2 regions of the Vibrio fluvialis genome follow, and region 1 is predicted to be linked to the other one. Evidence: predicted binding sites of a transcription regulator. Region 1 holds the regulator's gene; the other holds the start of a gene.
The links. Region 1 encodes CRP, which controls carbon source genes, mostly activating them, when cyclic AMP is high. Its sites were predicted from a motif close to TGTGANNNNNNTCACA; they were not measured.

Region 1 (9,851 bases):
AATCACCGCGCCGCTGCACGGTTTCAAGGACGCGCAGGATTACTACCAGCGCTGCTCGGGGATCAACAAGCTGAAAGACATTCGCGTGCCCACGCAAATCATCCATGCCAAAGACGACCCGTTCATGACCGATGCGGTGATCCCGAAATTTGTCCTGCCGGAAAACATCGATTACCGTCTGTTTGATCAGGGCGGCCATGTCGGCTTTCTCAGCGGGTCGCTGCTTAAGCCGCAATTCTGGCTCGAACAATCCCTGCCGGCTTACTACGCCAGTCTGCGCGATAAAACTTAGTGCGTTGCCAAGTTGCTGCGACCTGACGCTGGACCGCTGAGGCGTTATACTTGGCAGCATTCAACCACGAACATAAAAGCAAGAGGTATTTATGATCGTTCCGTGGCAGCAAATTGCGCCCGATACGCTCGACAATCTGATTCGTGAATTCGTGCTGCGCGAAGGCACCGATTACGGTGAAGTCGAGATTTCTCTGCAAGATAAAGTCGATCAGGTTAAGGCTCTGTTGCAATCCGGAGAAGCCGTGATCGTCTATTCAGAATTGCATGAAACCGTTGATATAAAAGTCAATCATCGTTAACGGGTGACAACAGCAAAGTTTTACGTGCTATAGTGATTCGGCTTGGGCTGTACTGATACAGCCCCGTTTTAAGGACTCAGAGACAAGGTTTGTCATGTCAGCGAAACACCCAATTATTGCCGTCACCGGTTCGTCGGGCGCCGGCACAACCACGACCTCAGAAGCGTTCCGTAAGATGTTCAATATGATGGACATCAAGCCCGCTTGGGTGGAAGGCGACAGCTTCCACCGCTTTACCCGTCCGGAAATGGACGTCGAGATTCGCAAGGCGCGCGAGCAAGGCCGCCACATCAGCTATTTTGGTCCGCAAGCCAACGACTTTACCGCACTGGAAGACTTTTTCCGCCAGTTTGGGAAATCCGGCACCGGCCAGGTCAGACGCTATCTGCACTCGTTTGACGAAGCCGTGCCCTACAATCAGATGCCGGGCACCTTTACCCCATGGCAACAACTGCCGGAAAACTCCGATGTACTGTTCTACGAAGGACTGCACGGCGGCGTGGTGGATGGCGAAGTGAACGTCGCGCAGCACGTCGATTTTCTGATTGGCATGGTGCCGATTGTGAACTTGGAATGGATTCAAAAATACGTACGTGACACGCGCGATCGCGGCCATTCCCGGGAAGCGGTGATGGACTCCATCGTGCGTTCGATGGACGATTACCTCAACTACATTACGCCGCAGTTCTCGCGCACCCACATTAACTTTCAGCGTGTGCCGACCGTCGATACCTCCAACCCGCTCAACGCGAAAGGCATCCCCAGTCTGGATGAAAGTTTTGTCGTCATTCGCCTGCGTGGGATTAAAAACGTCGACTACCCTTACCTGCTGGCGATGATTGATGGTTCGTTCATGTCGCGTCACAACACCATCGTGGTGCCGGGCGGGAAAATGGGATTTGCGATGGAGCTGATCGTCAGGCCGCTCCTGCAACAATTGATAGAATCAGGGAAAATTGGCTAGTCAACGCCCTACTGTGTCGATTACTTTTCATACCGTGATCATGTGCACAGTTTTGCGTAGATTATCCCCTGTCCTACACGATTAAAATCAAGAAATCGTTTTGGAAAAAGGATACTATTCCATACCGAAACACAAGATAACTTGCAGCAATAAGAAAGTCCTCTTATTCTAGTGAATCCAAATAAGGCTTCGCTAAAATATGGATAGCAGCAAGCGTACCCTGCAGAGGAAGTGAGATATTATGGTTCTAGGTAAACCTCAAACCGACCCGACACTAGAGTGGTTTCTTTCACATTGTCACATTCATAAGTACCCTTCAAAAAGCACGCTAATTCACGCGGGCGAAAAAGCAGAGACTTTGTACTACATCGTTAAAGGTTCTGTTGCGGTACTGATCAAAGATGAAGAAGGTAAGGAGATGATTCTGTCTTACCTGAACCAAGGTGACTTCATCGGTGAGCTTGGCTTGTTTGAAGAAGGTCAGGAGCGTACTGCCTGGGTTCGTGCAAAATCTCCTTGTGAAGTCGCGGAAATTTCATTCAAGAAATTCCGTCAGCTGATTCAGGTTAACCCGGACATCCTAATGCGCCTGTCTGGCCAGATGGCTCGCCGTCTGCAAGTGACTAGCCAAAAAGTGGGTGACCTGGCGTTCCTAGACGTAACTGGTCGCATCGCGCAGACCCTACTGAACCTGGCGAAACAACCAGACGCCATGACCCACCCAGACGGTATGCAAATCAAGATCACTCGTCAGGAAATCGGTCAAATCGTTGGCTGTTCTCGTGAAACCGTTGGCCGCATCCTGAAGATGCTGGAAGAGCAGAACCTGATTTCTGCACACGGTAAGACTATCGTGGTATACGGTACTCGTTAATCGTCACCGAGACAGAATAGGAAAAGCCACCTTGCGGTGGCTTTTTTATTTGCTTGTGGCCAGGAGAGAGGAAGGTTGTCCGCCACTGGACTACAGACAACCCAAAGCCACTCGCGAAATTACTTGCTGTCGGTACTTTCGAAAATCTTGTCTGCAGAAGCGGCCACAAAGCCTGTGTAAAGTTCACCGTTGCCCATTGGGTAGCGCTTGGCAAACTCATAAAAGCCGCCCGGAATGATTTCTGTGCCTTCAATGAAGGTCACCGGCACTTTGTCTGCCATCGTTGATGACTGCTCCAGCAGCACCTCTGGTGAGCCCTTCACTTCGCCACCAGATTCGTTGATGGTAAAGCCTGCGCTGCGCAGATGATCGTTCACCTGTTTCACTTCATCCAACGCATTCAGCTGGTTAACGCTCACCGTAAAATGGTTGGCACCATAACCGTGTGCTGCCAGCCAAGAGGCGTATTCGCTCTCTTTCGCCAGTTGCAGATAATCGGCATAGCTCAGATCCCACAGACGGCCACCGTAGAGGAAAGCATCGCCTTCCAGCTTCGTGGCATCAACTTGCGCCACCAGCTTAGCAACAATCGCTTGTAGCTCTGGTGAACACTCTTCCACTTTCAATTCACTGATGAACACTTTGGGTTGCAGCGGATCCGGATGCTCGAAATGTTTCGCTACCAGTTTTTTGCTTTCAAACACGTAATCACCGCACGGCTTGTAGCCCAGCGCCAGAAACGGTTTCGCCAACGTATCAATCCCCAGCGGTGCCACGTTAAACGTACGCAGGGCGATGTGATCGTTGATCAGCGCTTCGTCTTCCTGAAGCAACTGGTGTACTTTGTCGGCCGACGGGCAAAGACGTCGAATATAGTCATTCCATAGGGATTCAAAGAGAACTGCTGGCGTCATAACGCCTCCTTGTCTGCGCTGCTCTGCAAGCAACCTGGGTTATTGGATTCTGTTGCCCAAGTGACCACTCACTACTTGGGGCTAATATGAATATTTATTGTTGTAATAGTAAAAAGTGGCTACCCGGTCCGAAGCCCGAGAAGGACCGGGTAGCCTTCAGCCTGTGACGTTAGCTAAATCGTAAATTACAGTTCGATACCCGGACTCAACGTGGCTGGCAGTTCGGTTGCCGAACCTTCCATCGACGCCATCGGGTAGGCACAGTAGTCCGCCGCGTAGAACGCACTTGGACGTAGGTTACCCGACGCACCCGGACCACCGAATGGCGCATCGCCACTCGCGCCCGTCAGCTGACGGTTGCGGTTCACAATGCCGGCGCGAATGTGGTCAACAAAGTATTCCCATTCGCTGTCATCGGTGGTGACCAGGCCAGCCGACAGGCCAAACTGGGTGTCATTGGCCAGTTCAACCGCCTGAGCCAACGTTTCGTAACGCACCACTTGCAGCAGCGGGCCGAAGTACTCTTCGTCCGGCAGCTCGGCAATCGGGGTCACATCGATGATACCCGGAGTCACAAACGCCGCTTCCAGACCGCGCGCTTCAACCAGAATTTCGCCGCCTAAAGATTGCAGGTTTGCCTGCGCTTTGAGAATAAAGTCCGCGGCCGCTTTGGAGATTTGTGGCCCCATAAACGGTGCGGGTTCAGCAAATGGCTGGTCGATGCGCAGTTTCTGAGTCGCTTCAACCAGACGCGTGATCAGCGCATCGCCCTTATCACCGTGTGGTACGTACAAACGACGAGCACAGGTACAACGCTGACCGGCACTGATGAAGGCCGATTGAATGATGGTATAAACGGTGGAATCCAGGTCGCCGTAGTGATCAGAGATCACCATCGGGTTGTTGCCGCCCATTTCCAGCGCCAGCATTTTACCTGGCTGACCCGCAAACTGACGGTGCAGCAGATGACCCGTGTTAGCACTGCCGGTAAACAGCAGACCATCGATACCTTTCGACTGCGCCAGCGCAATCCCGGTCTCTTTACCGCCTTGTACCAGGTTCAGAACACCCTTAGGCAGACCCGCTTCTTCCCACAGTTTCATCGCGACTTCACCCGTCCAAGGTGTTTGTTCAGACGGTTTGAATACCACGGTGTTACCCGCCAGCAGCGCTGGCACGATGTGGCCGTTTGGCAGATGGCCCGGGAAGTTGTACGGCCCAAAGACCGCCATCACGCCCAGCGGACGATGACGCAACACGATTTGGTTGCCCGCCGCTTCACGCACGGTTTCACCGGTACGGTCGTGGTAAGCACGAATCGAGATCGCAATCTTGCCAGCCATCGCAGCGGCTTCCGTGCGGGTTTCCCAAATCGGTTTACCAGTTTCTTTAGCAATCACTTCAGCGATCGCTTCAGCGTTGGCTTTGACCTTTTCAGCAAACGCCAGCACTACTTTTTCGCGTTCCGCGAATGGCAGTTTCTTCCACTCAACAAACGCAGAGCGCGCGGCTTTTACGGCATCTTCAACCTGAGCTGGCGTGGCACTGTCGCCCTGCCAGACGATTTCGTTGTTGTATGGGCTCAAAGAGGTGAAGTGTTCACCCTGACCAGCCACCCATTGACCGGCAATCCACTGAGTCATTGTCTTATCCTTCAATTCGTTACTGTGCTCTGACTATTGAGCAAGGATGCGCAGGAAGTCGCCATTGTCGACTTGCAGCGCTTCAGCCACTTTAGGCGCAATAATCACGGTTCCACGCTCACGGTTATAGGCTGCTTTCGCCGCCGTCGCGCGGAAATGTTCAAAAGAGGTATTACACATCAGGAAATCCTGCGAGCTGGAGTGCTCGGCGATTTCCACTTTGGCACGTACGGAATCACGTACCGACTCGATATTGCGCAGGTCACATTCTACTGACGGGCCCGCATCAAAAATGTCCACATAGTTGCGGCAGGTGAAGCCTTCTTTTTCCAGCAGCGCCAACGCCGGACGGGTTTTCTCATGCACCTGACCAATCACTGCCTGCGCTTCTTTGCTCAGCAGGTTGATGTAAATCGGCAGTTTCGGCATCAGATCGGCAATGAAGCCTTTCTTGCCAATACCTGTCAGGTAATCCGCCATGGTGAAGTCGATTGAGAAAAAGTGTTCCTGCAACCATTTCCAGAACGGTGAGTTACCCTGTTCATCAGAGACACCGCGCATTTCAGCGAAGATGGTTTTAGAGAAACGATGCGGATGTTCCGCCATCATCAGGAAACGACATTTCGACATCAGACGCCCGTTCAGACCTTCACGGAACGGAGCGCGCAGAAACAGCGTGCAGATTTCCGAACAACCGGTGTAGTTGTTACCAAACGTCAGCAGCTTAACCACATTGTTGACGCCCAGTTTTGGCGACGCGTGCACGATGGTGCTGATGTGGTAAGAGTAAAACGGAATATCCCAGCCCACGGAAGCTTCAACACCTGTGGTCCCCGCGACTTCACCCGTTTCGGAATCAAAGCCAACCATCAGGTAGCCTTCATCGCCCGGCTGGTTCACGTCGGGTTTGGTAAAGCTGTATTCGGAATGTTTAATGCGATTGGTTAACAGTTCTTCGTTAACCGGCAATGAGGTGAATCCATGACCCGATTCCACTGCGCAGGTGTGCAGCGCCTCGTAGTCTGAAATTGCAATAGGGCGAACAACTAGCATCAATACTCCCTCCAGATGCAAACAGGTCTGAATGCCTCGACCTGATAACGTCGCCATACCGCCCCCATCCCATGGGTTTGGTATGGCGTACGGGCTCGCTTAAACTAGGGTAGCAATTGCTTTGTCTAGTCGTGCTAAGCCTTCTTCGATTTCTTCTTTAGTAATAATCAATGATGGGGTCATACGAACAACGTTCGCACCGGCCACCAACAGCATCAGACCTTGTTTACCTGATGCGACCAACACGTCACGCGCACGGCCTTGCCACTCGTCGTTCAGCGCCGCACCTAACAGCAGGCCCTGACCGCGAACTTCTTTGAACAGGTTGTACTTCGCGTTGATCTTTTGCAGACCTTCACGGAACAGCGCTTCACGCTCTTTGACGCCAGCCAACGTTTCTGGCTTGCTCACCACATCCACGACGGCTTCTGCAACCGCACATGCCAGCGGGTTACCGCCGTAGGTCGAACCGTGCACGCCCACTTTCATGTGCTCTGCCAGTTTCGATGTGGTCAGCATCGCGCCGATTGGGAAACCGCCGCCCAGTGATTTGGCAGTACTCAGAATGTCCGGTGTCACACCGATACCTTGGTAAGCGTAGAAGTGGCCGGTACGACCGTTACCCGTTTGCACTTCATCGAAGATCAGCAGCGCATTGTGTTTGTCACACAGCTCACGCACAGCCTGAACAAATTCTGGTGTTGGCGACACAATACCGCCTTCGCCTTGCAGAGGTTCCATCATGACAGCACAAGTGCGGTCAGAGATGTGCGCCTGCAGCGCTTCCACATCGTTGTATGGCAGATGCGTCACATCACCTGGTTTTGGACCAAAACCGTCCGAGTAAGCCGCTTGGCCACCCACAGTCACGGTGAAGAATGTACGGCCGTGGAAACCTTGTTTAAATGCAATGATTTCAGACTTTTCAGGGCCATAAACGTCCGCAGCGTAACGACGTGCCAGTTTCAGTGCCGCTTCGTTTGCTTCGGCGCCCGAGTTAGCAAAGAACACTTTTTCCGCAAAGCTGATTTCAGTCAGCTTCTTCGCCAGACGCAGTGCTGGTTCGTTTGTCATCACGTTGCTCAGATGCCAAAGCTTGTTGCCCTGCTCTGTCAACGCGTTCACCATTGCTGGATGACAATGACCTAAACAGCTCACCGCGATACCGCCGGCAAAATCGATGTACTCGTTGCCCTGCTGATCCCACACACGTGAGCCCTGTCCCTTAACCGGGATGAATTCCATCGGGTTGTAACAAGGCACCATTACCTCATCAAACAAACCGCGTTCTACTTTAATTTCCACTGTCATTGCACATTCCTTCTCGATACCGCATGCCTGGCAGAAAGGCAGTCCTTTCACAAAATCCCGACGTTGAGATTTTGTTTTGCATATAAGCCGATGCAGCATTGTATTTACAAATTATTAACCAATTCAATAGTGATTTATTCTTTCAGCCAGCCGATTCAGCTCACAATCTTCACCACTAGTGATTATTTATGCACCAAGTAAACGCTTTTATGAAGTACTTTTTCATTATGGGTAAAAAAAGCCGTGCCACACCACGGTCAGATCAGGCGTAGCAAGGGATCGGCAGGATCTGCGGCGAATAAATTTTCAATGTAGAAAAAAAGAAATTTAGATGACGAAAATGTTAAGAATAGTGATCGTGATCAGGAAAAATCGCGCAGGCGTCCACGACCACGATTCGGCGGCAGCGTACGGTTTTACTGGGATGAGGGATTATCGGCGCAGGAAATTGGCCAGCAGTTCATGGCCTTGCTCGGTTTTGATCGATTCCGGATGGAACTGCACTGCATCAATAGGCAGAGTTTTATGCTGGTAGCCCATGATCTCGTCCGGAGTGCCATCCGGCAGCTCCGTCCAAGCCGTCAGCTCAAAACAGTCCGGTAAGGTGCCGTTTTTCACCACCAGCGAATGGTAGCGCGTGACGGTGAGCGGATTATTGAGTCCGGCGAACACGCTGCGCCCGGTATGACGCACCGGAGAAGTCTTTCCGTGCATCACCTGACGGGCACGCACCACTTCACCACCGAACACCTGCGCAATCGCCTGATGGCCGAGGCACACCCCCAGAATCGGCAGCCGGCCGGCAAAATGCTCAATCGCCGCCAGTGAAACGCCGGCTTCATTCGGCGTACATGGCCCCGGTGAAATCACCAGATGGCTTGGCGCCAGCGCTTCAATTTGCTCCAGCGTGACTTCATCGTTACGCACCACTTTCACCGTCGCACCCAACTCGCAAAAGTACTGGTAGAGGTTGTAAGTGAATGAGTCGTAATTATCGATAATCAGAAGCATAACGTCGCCAGCGTGAGACAAGAACCCCTCGCATTCTACAAATCAGCGCGCCAGATTCAATCAATAAAGCAGATTTCATCACGTTTCTCTCATCTTCGACTTAAGAATAATGGCACGGCCATTTTCATTAGCTACTATTAATTTAGTTATTACTAATTAATAGTAAGGAAGAACGAGATGAAGAGGACCATCGTTATCGGCGCCGGGTTAGGCGGCATGTCTGCCTGCTACGAACTACGACAAAAACTGCCTGCTGACCATGAAGTCATGTTGATCAACGAAGGCTCTGAATTTCACTTTATTCCGTCCAATCCCTGGGTTGCATTGGGAGAACGGACCAAAGAGCAGGTGATTCTCGAACTGAGCCCCTACGTGGACAAATTCGGCATTCCCTTCAACACGTCAGGGGTAACCGCCATCGACGCCCAAGCGCACTCACTGAGTACTGGCGATGGTCAACAGTATTGTTACGACTACCTTGTCATTTGCAGCGGTCCGAAACTGGCATTTGAAGCGGTACCGGGCTCAGGGCCGGAGAACGGCTACACCCAATCGATCTGCACGGTTGATCACGCGGTGAAAGCTTACCAAGCTCTGCAGCAACTGGTCGACAATCCGGGACCGGTCATCGTTGGCGCCATGCAGGGTGCAAGCTGTTTTGGCCCCGCCTACGAGTACATTCTGTCGCTCGAAAGCCATCTGCGTAAACTCAAAGTCCGCGATAAAGTGCCTATGACGTTTGTCACCAGCGAGCCCTATATCGGCCACATGGGCCTGGGTGGCGTGGGGGACTCCAAAGCGCTGATGGAACATGAATTCCGTGAACGCGGTATCAAATGGATTTGCAATGCTCGCGTCACTCAATTTGAAGCAGACGTGGCACACATTGAAGAGCTCAATCGCAAAGCCGAAGTCGATTTCGAACATGCACTGCCCTTCAGCATGGCGATGTTCCTGCCTCCGTTTAAAGGCTCAGCGGCGATTGCGGCCGTACCGGACCTGTGTAACCCGAAAGGTTTTGTCATGACTGATGAATACCAGCGCAGCCCGGTGTACGACAATATTTTTGCCGCTGGCGTGTGTGTGGCTATTCCGCCTCTGGAGCAAACTCCCGTGCTGGTGGGTGCTCCCAAAACGGGTTTTATGATTGAATCGATGACCACGGCCATTGTGGAGAATATTCTCAGCTTGGAGCGCGGTGAAGCGATGCACACCAAGCCGACACTCAATGCGGTGTGTCTGGCAGATATGGGCGATAAAGGGGCAGCTTTTGTCGCATTGCCACAAAATCCTCCGCGCAACACGAACTGGACGGGGATGGGGCAATGGGTACATTTGGCCAAAATTGCGTTTGAGAAATACTTTCTCTACAAAGTGAAGAAAGGCACCAGCGAGCCGATTTATGAGAAATACATAATGAAAGCAGCCGGCATTGAGCGCACCAAATAGCCGTTAGTGCTTACCTGCCCCGGCAGCAGACACAAAAAG
Region 2 (9,851 bases), 1.5 Mb from region 1:
ATCGCCGTGGTTATCTTCGGTGTATTGGTCGGTATTGCGGCTCGTAAAGTGATGATCGAAAAGGAACAACTGGAAGCGCCAATCCGCACTTTCGTGGAAGCAATTCAATCTATCGTGATGCGCCTGGTTAAAATGATCATGGCGCTGACTCCTTACGGTATCGCAGCACTGATGGCAAAAGTTGTCGCAACATCAAGCGCCGCTGATATTCTGAACTTGCTGGGCTTCATCGTTGCTTCCTACATCGCGATTGCACTGATGTTTGTCGTACACGGCGTACTGGTGTCATTTGTGGGTGTGAATCCAAAAACTTACTTCCAGAAAGTATGGCCAGTGCTGACATTCGCATTCACTTCACGCAGCTCTGCGGCCACTATTCCACTGAACGTGGAAGCGCAAATTACCAAACTGAACGTGTCACCAGCGATCGCGAACCTGTCCGCATCCTTTGGTGCAACGATTGGTCAGAACGGTTGTGCAGGTATCTATCCTGCCATGTTGGCAGTGATGGTAGCTCCAACCATGGGCATTAACCCGCTGGATATTCAGTTCATTCTGTCGCTGATTGCGATCATCACCATCAGCTCATTCGGCATTGCTGGTGTGGGTGGCGGTGCAACCTTCGCAGCACTGATTGTTCTGCCTGCCATGGGCCTGCCAGTGACCATCGCGGCGCTGCTGATCTCTATCGAGCCATTGATCGATATGGCGCGTACCGCACTGAATGTATCCGGCGCGATGACCGCGGGCACGATCACCAGTCGTCTGCTCAATGAAACAGCAGACAACACTGCTGAAGCAGCTCAGGAAGCGACTGCGTAAGTACCAACACTTAGTCACGAAAAGCCGACGCTCAGACGTCGGCTTTTTTGATTTTCGGCTCCGCATTCCCACTATGCTTCAGGCTAAATGTTCGATCAGTTCCGGCTGAATGGCCGCCAGTATTGAGCGCGCATGTTCGGATTCAATATCGAGCTCACACCAACCGTCGGTCCCCATAAACTCAGCAGTGCGATATTCCAGCGTCACCCTGTCACCCGAGGTGCACACATAACCAGAAAGCCTGAATATTCCGGCTGACGTATGTATTCGACTAATTTCAAATGTTTTCATGTAAGTCATCCTGTCAGGCTCATAAACCATGGAATAACATAAAGTGCGGCGGGTTTAAATTTGTTCCTGACCATGGCTAACATCCATGCAGACCAAAACGGTGCTTCTGCTCAAGCATTATTTGCTGAATCACTGAGCGAACATGGCCTGCGGCGAGGTTTCGAGATTGCCATGTCCGATACGGGATGTTCTAATAACCGTTCAACAATTTTTAAATCAGCGACTTGGTAAAGAGACATGCAGCAGCAACACCAGCCAACTTATTTCTTCTTTGACTACGAGACGTGGGGCACCAGCCCGGCCAAAGATCGTCCGAGTCAGTTTGCTGGTGTACGCACAGACATGGATTTCAACATCATTGGCGAGCCTTTGGTGATCTATTGCCAACTGCCAGCGGATTATCTGCCAGCGCCAGAAGCCGCGCTGATTACCGGCATCATTCCACAAAAAGCGATGGCACAAGGGCTTTCAGAGCCGGAGTTTATTGCCAAAATTCACGCAGAACTGTCGACACCCAACACCACCAGCCTGGGTTATAACAGCATTCGTTTCGACGATGAAGTGACACGTTATACCTGCTACCGCAACTTTCTCGACCCGTATGCCTGGAGCTGGCAGAACGGCAACTCACGTTGGGATCTGCTCGATGTGATGCGTGCGTGTCATGCGCTGCGCCCAGAAGGCATTGTGTGGCCGGAAAACGACGAAGGTTTTACCAGCTTCAAACTAGAGCATTTGTCAAAAGCCAACGGCATTGAGCACGAAAATGCGCACGATGCGATGGCCGATGTGATTGCGACGATTGAACTGGCGAAAAAAGTCAAAGCGGCGCAGCCCAAACTGTTCGATTATTTCTTCTCTATGCGCCATAAGCGCAAACTGAATGAACTGATTGATATCGTCAACATGACGCCGCTGATGCACGTGTCCGGCATGCTGGGTCGCGAGTGTCAATACACCAGTTGGATTGTGCCGATAGCCTGGCACCCTACCAATCAGAACGCCGTGATTGTGGCTGATTTGGCCAAAGATCCACAGCCGCTGATCGACTTAGATGTGGACGCTCTGCATGCACGTCTATATACCCGTCACGATGATTTAGCACCGGATGAACTGCCTGTGCCCGTCAAACTGGTTCATCTCAATAAATGCCCGATTCTGGCACCGGCGAAAACGCTGACCGCAGAAAATGCCGCTACCATCGGTATTGATCGCGAATTGTGTCTAGCGAATCTGGCTCGCATTCGTCAGCATCCGGAAATTCGAGAGAAGCTGGCAGCCCTCTTTGGCATTGAACGAGAATTTGAAGCATCGAACGATGTTGATACACAGCTCTATGATGGATTCTTCTCACCTGCGGATAAAGCGGCGATGGAGATCATCCGTTCAACCAAACCTGAGCTGCTTGGCGAGCTGGATATTACCTTCAGCGATAAACGCATCGAACCGCTGCTGTTTCGCTATCGCGCACGTAACTTCCCTTGGACGCTGGATGAAAATGACCAGCGCCGCTGGGCGAACCATTGCCGCGACTACTACGAAACACACCTGCCAGATTACATGCTGAATCTGGAAAACTTAGTTCATGAACATGAAAGTGACGAAAAGAAAATCGCCATTTTAAAATCCGTTTACCAATACGTAGAGAAGCTAGCCTCTTAGTTTCTGAGTTTATTTGATTGCAATTACGGCTGACATTCTCATGGTAAAAACCATCGCACAATATGTGGTCTCAATGGGGTTGATTTTTCTGTGCCTGCTGGCAGGGATCAATCTACAAAGCTGGCTGGAAGTTTCCATTCCTGGCAGTATCATCGGCATGCTTATTCTGTTCTCCCTGATGGCAGGAGGACTGATTCCTGTCGAGTGGGTAAAACCCGGCGCCAACCTGTTCATTCGTTATATGGTGTTGCTTTTTGTTCCGGTCAGCGTTGGACTGATGGCGCATTTTGATATGCTGGTTGCCAATGCCTGGACCATTATTGCCAGCGCGATTGGTGGCACCACACTGGTGATCGTGACACTCGGCGTGAGTCTGGATCGCTTTCTGAAGCGAGGTAAAAAATCATGTGGTTGATTGTCACCATTGTGGTGTTTTTCTTTGCGCGCTGGGTAGCGAAGAAAGGTAATTCCCCCTTCCTGAACCCACTGTTGATTTGTATTGGCATCATTATTCCGCTGCTAATGTATCTGAAAGTACCGTTTGAAACTTACTATGCCGATAACAAGTGGCTGAGCGATTTACTGCAACCCGCAGTCGTTGCTCTGGCTTACCCGCTCTATGAACAGTTACCGCAAATCCGCGCCAACTGGCGCATCATCATGCTCGCTTGCGGTGTAGGCAGTGTGATGTCGATGCTTACAGCCAGCCTGATTGCGGTGGGAATGAAAGCGGATATAACCTTGATTGCGGCCCTGATGGGTAAATCGGTCACCACACCGATTGCAATGGAAGTCGCCAGCAACCTCGGTGGAGAACCGGCTGTCGCTGCCATTCTGGTGTTAATGGTCGGGCTGTTTGGCGCGATTCTCGCTTATCCAATCTACAAGCTGCTGAACGTGACCCACCCTATCGCCCGAGGGCTGACTATGGGGACGGTATCGCACGCACTTGGCACCGCTACCTGTGCGGAGAAAGACCCACGCGACGCGGCATTCAGTTCTCTGGCCTTAGTGGTTTGCGGTGTGATCACCTCCATCCTTGCTCCTAGCTTATTCGCTTTCGCGGTTTGGCTCTCTGCCCTCTAGACTAACAACGTCTTGCTGTCGATGGTCGTACCGCGATCGTCGACAGAGTTCACTCTTTGTCTTTGTGCAATCGATGACATGTGTGACATCACTCTAATTATGAAAACTGAAATATCGTTACATTTATTTATGTGACAAAAATCTCAGTAAAGATGTGATAGTGACCTAAAATGGAGTTCGATACATTAATAAGGATTCTTTATGAAAAGCCGTATTGAACAGGCGCTAGCGGGCATGCCGAAGCCAATCGCAGAGTTTCTGACTCCGATTACCCTGGCTGATGACTTTGACGCTACCCTTTCTCCCGACCAGTTCAACCAACTGCTTTCCATTTCGGAAATGAGTGATGCTGACCTGCGTGTTGCTTTGCTTCCCTTGGCAGCGGCCTACGCCTATGTGCCAATCTCTAAATTTTACGTCGGTGCCATCGTACGCGGCCTGTCTGGTCGTTTGTACTTTGGCGGCAATATGGAGTTTGCTGGTGTGCAGTTGGGTCAAACCATTCATGCCGAGCAAGCGGCTATCAGCCATGCCTGGATGAAAGGTGAAGAAGGTCTGGCAGATATCACCGTCAACTACAGTCCTTGCGGTCACTGCCGTCAGTTCATGAATGAGCTGAACACATCACAGACGCTGTCCATTCAGTTGCCGCAACGTGAAGAAAAATCACTGCAATACTATCTGCCAGAGTCATTTGGCCCATCGGATCTGGGTATTGAATCTGCGCTTATGGCAAAAGTCGATCACGGCAAAACCAGCGATGATGATGAAGCGCTAGTGCAGCAAGCTCTGCAAGCATTGAACCGCAGCTACGCACCTTATACGGCTAATCTGAGCGGTGTGGCACTGCAAACCAGCGGCGGCAATCAGTATCTCGGTGCTTACGCTGAAAACGCGGCGTTCAACCCGAGCCTGCCGCCACTGCAAGTGGCTTTGATTCAGGTACGCATGGCGGGTGAAGAGTTCGAGACCATTGAAAGCGCTGCGCTGGCAGAAATGACCGAAGGCAGCATCAGTCATCTGGCGGATACGCAAGCGACGTTAGAAGCCATCAATCCGGATATTCCGCTCTCATATCTCTCGCTATAACCAGCAAAAAAGCCAGACAACGTCTGGCTTTTTTTTTTTGCTGGAACCTTATCCGCGTTGGAACGTTTCCAGCGCCAGTGCGGCATCCATCGGTTTATAGAAGTAATAACCCTGGATTTCGTCCACATTCCACACATTGAGTTTTCTGAGTTGCGAGGCGTTCTCAACTCCTTCTGCTACCGTCGTCAGGCCGAGTTCCTGTGACATACTGATAATATTTCGAATCAGCGATTTCGCCTTTTCGTTGGTATCCAGGCCATCAATGTACGATTTATCCAGTTTCACAATATCCAGTGGGAAGTTGCACAGCGAGCTGAACGAAGAGTAACCAGTACCGAAGTCATCCAGTGCCAGTTGCACTCCTAATGCTTTAATGGCATCCATGCGTTGCAGCGTCTCCTCTTCAACCCCCATCAGAATACTCTCCGTCAGTTCCAGAACCAGTTGGCCGGCTGCCAGTTGATACTGATCGATCACTTTACGCAGCGTGTCGACCAGACTGCTGTGGTAGAAATGAGGGCTGGAAATATTAACGTGAATACTCACCATTTGTTTGTTGTGAGCCTGCGCCTGCTGAAAGGTTTGCAGAAATTCACACGCCTGATCGAGAATCTGCTCGCCGAGCTCAACAATCAATTTTCGTTGCTCTGCCAGTGGCACAAACACGGCAGGCGACACCATACCAAATTGAGGATGTTTCCAGCGCGCTAACGCTTCAAAGCCCACCAACTGACCGGACGCCGCTTTCACAATCGGCTGATAATGCGCGATGATTTCGCGATTTTTCAAGGCCGCGACGATATCCCGGTTGAGGATTTGCGCCTCCTGCGTTCGTTCAAACTGCTCAGGTGTAACGACCGTTAACTGGTTCGCTACCGATGGGTTGCGGTTCATGACCGTGTAGTATCCACAGTGAGCGATGTTTTCGAAGTTCTCGAAGTCAATGGATGATGGCAGTAAGGCGCCTTTCAAGCCGAGATCGAGTTCCATATCAGCCAAGCTGATTTTCGCTCGATAGGCGGCCAGAATGTGGTTGCCCATTCGCTCAACCCGGCCAATTGGACCAGTACAACAAACGACAAATTCACTCTCACTGATTCGCCCGACTTCTTCACGGCTGAAATAACGTTTAAGGCTGTCAGCAATATGGCGCACACAAGCGTCATAGAGTTCATGGCCATAAACTTCATCAATTTCTTTCAGGCGAGTCGCATTGAAGTACATGATTGAAAACTCGTGACCATCCGACTGATTGCGGAACAAGCTTCGAACCGATTCAATTAAAGTTGGACGGTTCAGCAAACCAGAGATCGGATCGTATTGAGTTAACGTTTGAATCAGTTCAGCCTGTTGTTTCTGTTCGCTGATGTCCTGCACTGCCAACATCACTGAGGACGTGTCGCTGTCCTGGAGCAGCGTCGCTTCCACTGAACACGCGATCTCAGACAAATCAGAGCGCTGCATAAAGGTATCAAACTTGTTCTGGCCATTTGCCAACATCACAAAGAATTGATCAACGGCACACTCCGCATTACTGGTACCACAAATCGCATCCAGTGTTTTGCCGATCAGTTCTTCACGTTGATATCCGAGCAGTTCCAACGTTGCCGGGTTTACATCGGCAATGACTCTATCGCTGAGAAGAATCATGCCCACCGACTGGCCGTGATACAGCGCCTCAAATTTCTGTAGGGTCGCTTTCAGTTGGTCCTGCGCTTGGTTGGAAGACTGCGCTAATGACTCAACCAGTTGAGTAATACGTTCAAATTCATCTTGTTTATTGTCCGAATGTTGCGGCATGCCGCCCAACAAATCCTGAATATTCTGTTCGAAACTGATAAAACGTTTGCCGACCTTGTCCCGGAACAACCAGAACACCACCATCGAGATGAAGGACGTGACCACCAGCATACTGATGATCAGGTAATAAAAGACATGCTCGCCTTTTTGATAGTACAAACGAGGTTCCCAGGTTTTGAGAATCGCGACTTCACTGCCAGTCATATCCCGAATCGAGGCGTAATGAACCAGCTCTTGATTACTTCTGAAAATCGAATGCGGGTTGTCGTCAACACCAAAAGCTTCGTGGACGCCGGACATCGCATTGGGATCAGTCAGCAACTGACTCTGCGCCATCAGCAAATCCTGATAAAGCGATGGGAAAGTTCGAGTCAGTTGTTGCCCCCACAGCATCCAACCGACGGTTTCCGATTCACCACTGCTGTCACGGACCGGCGTCATACTGATGATCCACACTTGGTCTCCTATCTTGACCAGACCAGCGTCACTGCTTTTTTGGCTGTCCAAACGTTTCGACATCGTGTGCAAAAATGCGCTTAAGCTTGGTGTCGCGAGTATGCTCTGCACGTCAATATGTGCATCTTCGCTTCGGCCCAGGCTGGCGACAAGGTTGTAATTGGGGCGCAAAAACGCCATCAAATCGATCGTTAAGGCGTCAAGCGACTCCTCCGTTAAATTTCGTTCGATGTAGTCTGGGTTTTCATCATTAAGCAAGCTATAGGTTTCATCCCAGTAAGCCCAGTCAAAAGAGTTCTTTTCCTGACGATTCACCAGAGATTTAATCACCGCCTGAGCCTGATTGCTGGCCCGGTGGATCTCCATGTCTTCGAGTTCATTGATACTGAAGAGAAAAAAGTAGCGAGTGACAAACAGGCAACTAAAAATCACTGCCATGAGTCCCAGTGAGAACAACAAGGCCGTTTTAGTGTGCAGTTTGACGGAGCGAAAGCGAGACATCTCAGCCCTCAGAATGTTAGTAATGGCTAAAATTTTAAACGCTAATGTGTCGAATTAAAATAATACACTGCGCTTTTCTATTCGTTGATCATAAAAAAGCCCTGAGATCGTTCCCATCCTAGAATGGGCGAGATTATTCACTGAAAATATGGAATTGGACGAACTAGCCCGCCGTAAATGACGGGCTACACAGATTAAAATCCGTACAAAAAGTTAAGGTTGATGGAACGGAGTTCCATGTCGATGCCGTCAAAAGAATCGTCATACAACATACGATACTCAACATCCAATATGAAGGGGGTACGGTTTTTGATTCGCATACCGATGCCGTAAGTGAAATCTGTGCCATGCTCATCAAAGCCATCTTTGGCGATCAGACTTAGCCCTGCAACAGCGTAAAAATTAAAATATTCATGAATGGGTAAGATGCCTCGCGCGAGCAATGACGCTTGAGTGTCGTAGACCTCGTCATGTCTGGAGACCCGGAACAGCTCTCGCCCTTCTACCGCGAAATACTTAATCGGTTGATAACCAAACACGATGCCCATCGCTGTCACGTCCGATTTGTTGTCAGAAACAATCGCGTAACTATCACTGTCTAGCTCGGTAAAACTCGTGCCAACGCCTATATAAAAACGGTCAAAATTATCGGTGCTGGCCACACTCGCACTGCTTACTACTAAAAGCCCTAATCCAAATCCCAGCAAGGACGATTTCATAAGATGACTCCTTATTGTTGTAGTAATCAAAAGCTTAGCTGAGCGACACCGTTAATCGAATTTTTATCCCTGTCTTTGATTGCACTTTTTGGCGATATCCCGTACTTCAAGACAGCATCTGTGCACAACACTTGCCGCACGAAACGCAACTTGAAGCCGTGACGCTGACTAAAAACCCTGCTAATTTGAACATCTTATGTTCCGTCAACTCAGGTAAGGACACCGATGTTTGAACAGGTTGTCAGTATACTCTTTCCCGTCATGGCACTGGTGTGCGTAGGTTATGCTATCGGCCGCTGGCTTAAACCCGATTTCCGCCCAATCAATCGCATCAACATGGATACGTTTTTGCCTGCGCTGGTATTCTCATCTTTGGCAACCATGCCACTGGACACCGCGCAATTACCGCTGATCTATGCCTCTTTGATCGCAGTGTTGATTCCCGGAATACTGATGATCCCGATTTGTAAACTGGGCGGCTGGAACTTTAAAGCCTGGGCACCACTGCATATGTTTCGCAATAGCGGTAACCTGGCGATTCCGCTGTTTACCTACACATTTGGTGAGACCGCGCTCTCTTCGGCGGTATTGCTGTTTGTGGTCTCCGCTTGTCTGCATATCAGCCTGGGATTGGCACTGCTGAGCAAAGGCGGCTCGTTTCGTCAGATCTTTACCGCGCCGGTCTTCATCGCCACTGTTGTTGCCATGCTGTTTAACTTATCCGGAACCCCTGTCTGGAAACCGCTCTATGAAGCGACCGCACTACTCGGTCAGGCCGCAGTGCCTGTCATGCTGCTGTCGTTAGGTTCACAAATGACCAATATGCGTCTTGCGGGCTTGCGGGTTGGGTTAATCTCCACCGCCCAATCACTCACTACTGGCGCCGTGGCCTTTGCTCTCATCTACTTCTTCATTCCACTGCCCACCATGCAGCTGCAAATGATGGTGCTGTTTACTATGCTTCCTCCGGCAGTGATGAACTATCTGTTTGCAGAGCGTTTTCACATTGAGCCCACCAATGTGGCTTCGATGGTTCTGTTCGGCAATTTTCTCTGCCTGTTTACCCTGCCGCTATTGCTGATTTTTGCCCTGTCGCTGAAAGGGGGCGGAATGTAAAGATAGGTCAACCCAGGTAAAACAAGATAAAGTCGATTTCGTCTTTTCATTGACAGATCTAAGCTATACCCATAGTTAATGAAAGGAATTAGATCATGAAAAAAATTGCCTTAATTGTCAGTTTGTTATGGTTGCCGAATGTATTGTTTACCTGGGAGCCGGACGCGAATTTCTTCTACTGGCGTCATCAGCTCACACTACTGACTGGCGCGATCGGCTTTGCCTATATGGCCGTGTCGATTGTGCTGGCGATGCGTTTACCAAAAGTGGAAGAGTACGTAAACGGGCTTGATAAGGGCTACGCGATCC

Region 2: a site for CRP is predicted at 3,992-4,007, ahead of cdd (cytidine deaminase). Genes of this name have one in related genera too.

What each region holds. Positions count from the first base shown of each region.
Region 1 is NZ_UHIP01000001.1:164,390-174,240, reverse strand. Features, by position in the region: gene DYA43_RS00795 (hydrolase) at 1-292, shown strand, start outside; gene DYA43_RS00790 (YheU family protein) at 384-593, shown strand; gene DYA43_RS00785 (phosphoribulokinase) at 688-1,557, shown strand; gene crp (cAMP-activated global transcriptional regulator CRP) at 1,799-2,431, shown strand; gene DYA43_RS00775 (DUF1338 domain-containing protein) at 2,551-3,345, opposite strand; gene astD (succinylglutamate-semialdehyde dehydrogenase) at 3,531-4,988, opposite strand; gene astA (arginine N-succinyltransferase) at 5,022-6,041, opposite strand; gene DYA43_RS00760 (aspartate aminotransferase family protein) at 6,141-7,352, opposite strand; gene DYA43_RS00755 (aminodeoxychorismate/anthranilate synthase component II) at 7,785-8,363, opposite strand; gene DYA43_RS00750 (NAD(P)/FAD-dependent oxidoreductase) at 8,541-9,812, shown strand.
Region 2 is NZ_UHIP01000001.1:1,688,125-1,697,975, forward strand. Features, by position in the region: gene DYA43_RS07975 (L-cystine transporter) at 1-822, shown strand, start outside; gene DYA43_RS07980 (hypothetical protein) at 901-1,113, opposite strand; gene sbcB (exodeoxyribonuclease I) at 1,351-2,775, shown strand; gene DYA43_RS07990 (CidA/LrgA family protein) at 2,816-3,190, shown strand; gene DYA43_RS07995 (LrgB family protein) at 3,181-3,861, shown strand; gene cdd (cytidine deaminase) at 4,063-4,950, shown strand; gene DYA43_RS08005 (bifunctional diguanylate cyclase/phosphodiesterase) at 4,999-7,707, opposite strand; gene DYA43_RS08010 (outer membrane beta-barrel protein) at 7,902-8,426, opposite strand; gene DYA43_RS08015 (AEC family transporter) at 8,652-9,542, shown strand; gene DYA43_RS08020 (ferredoxin reductase family protein) at 9,638-9,851, shown strand, end outside.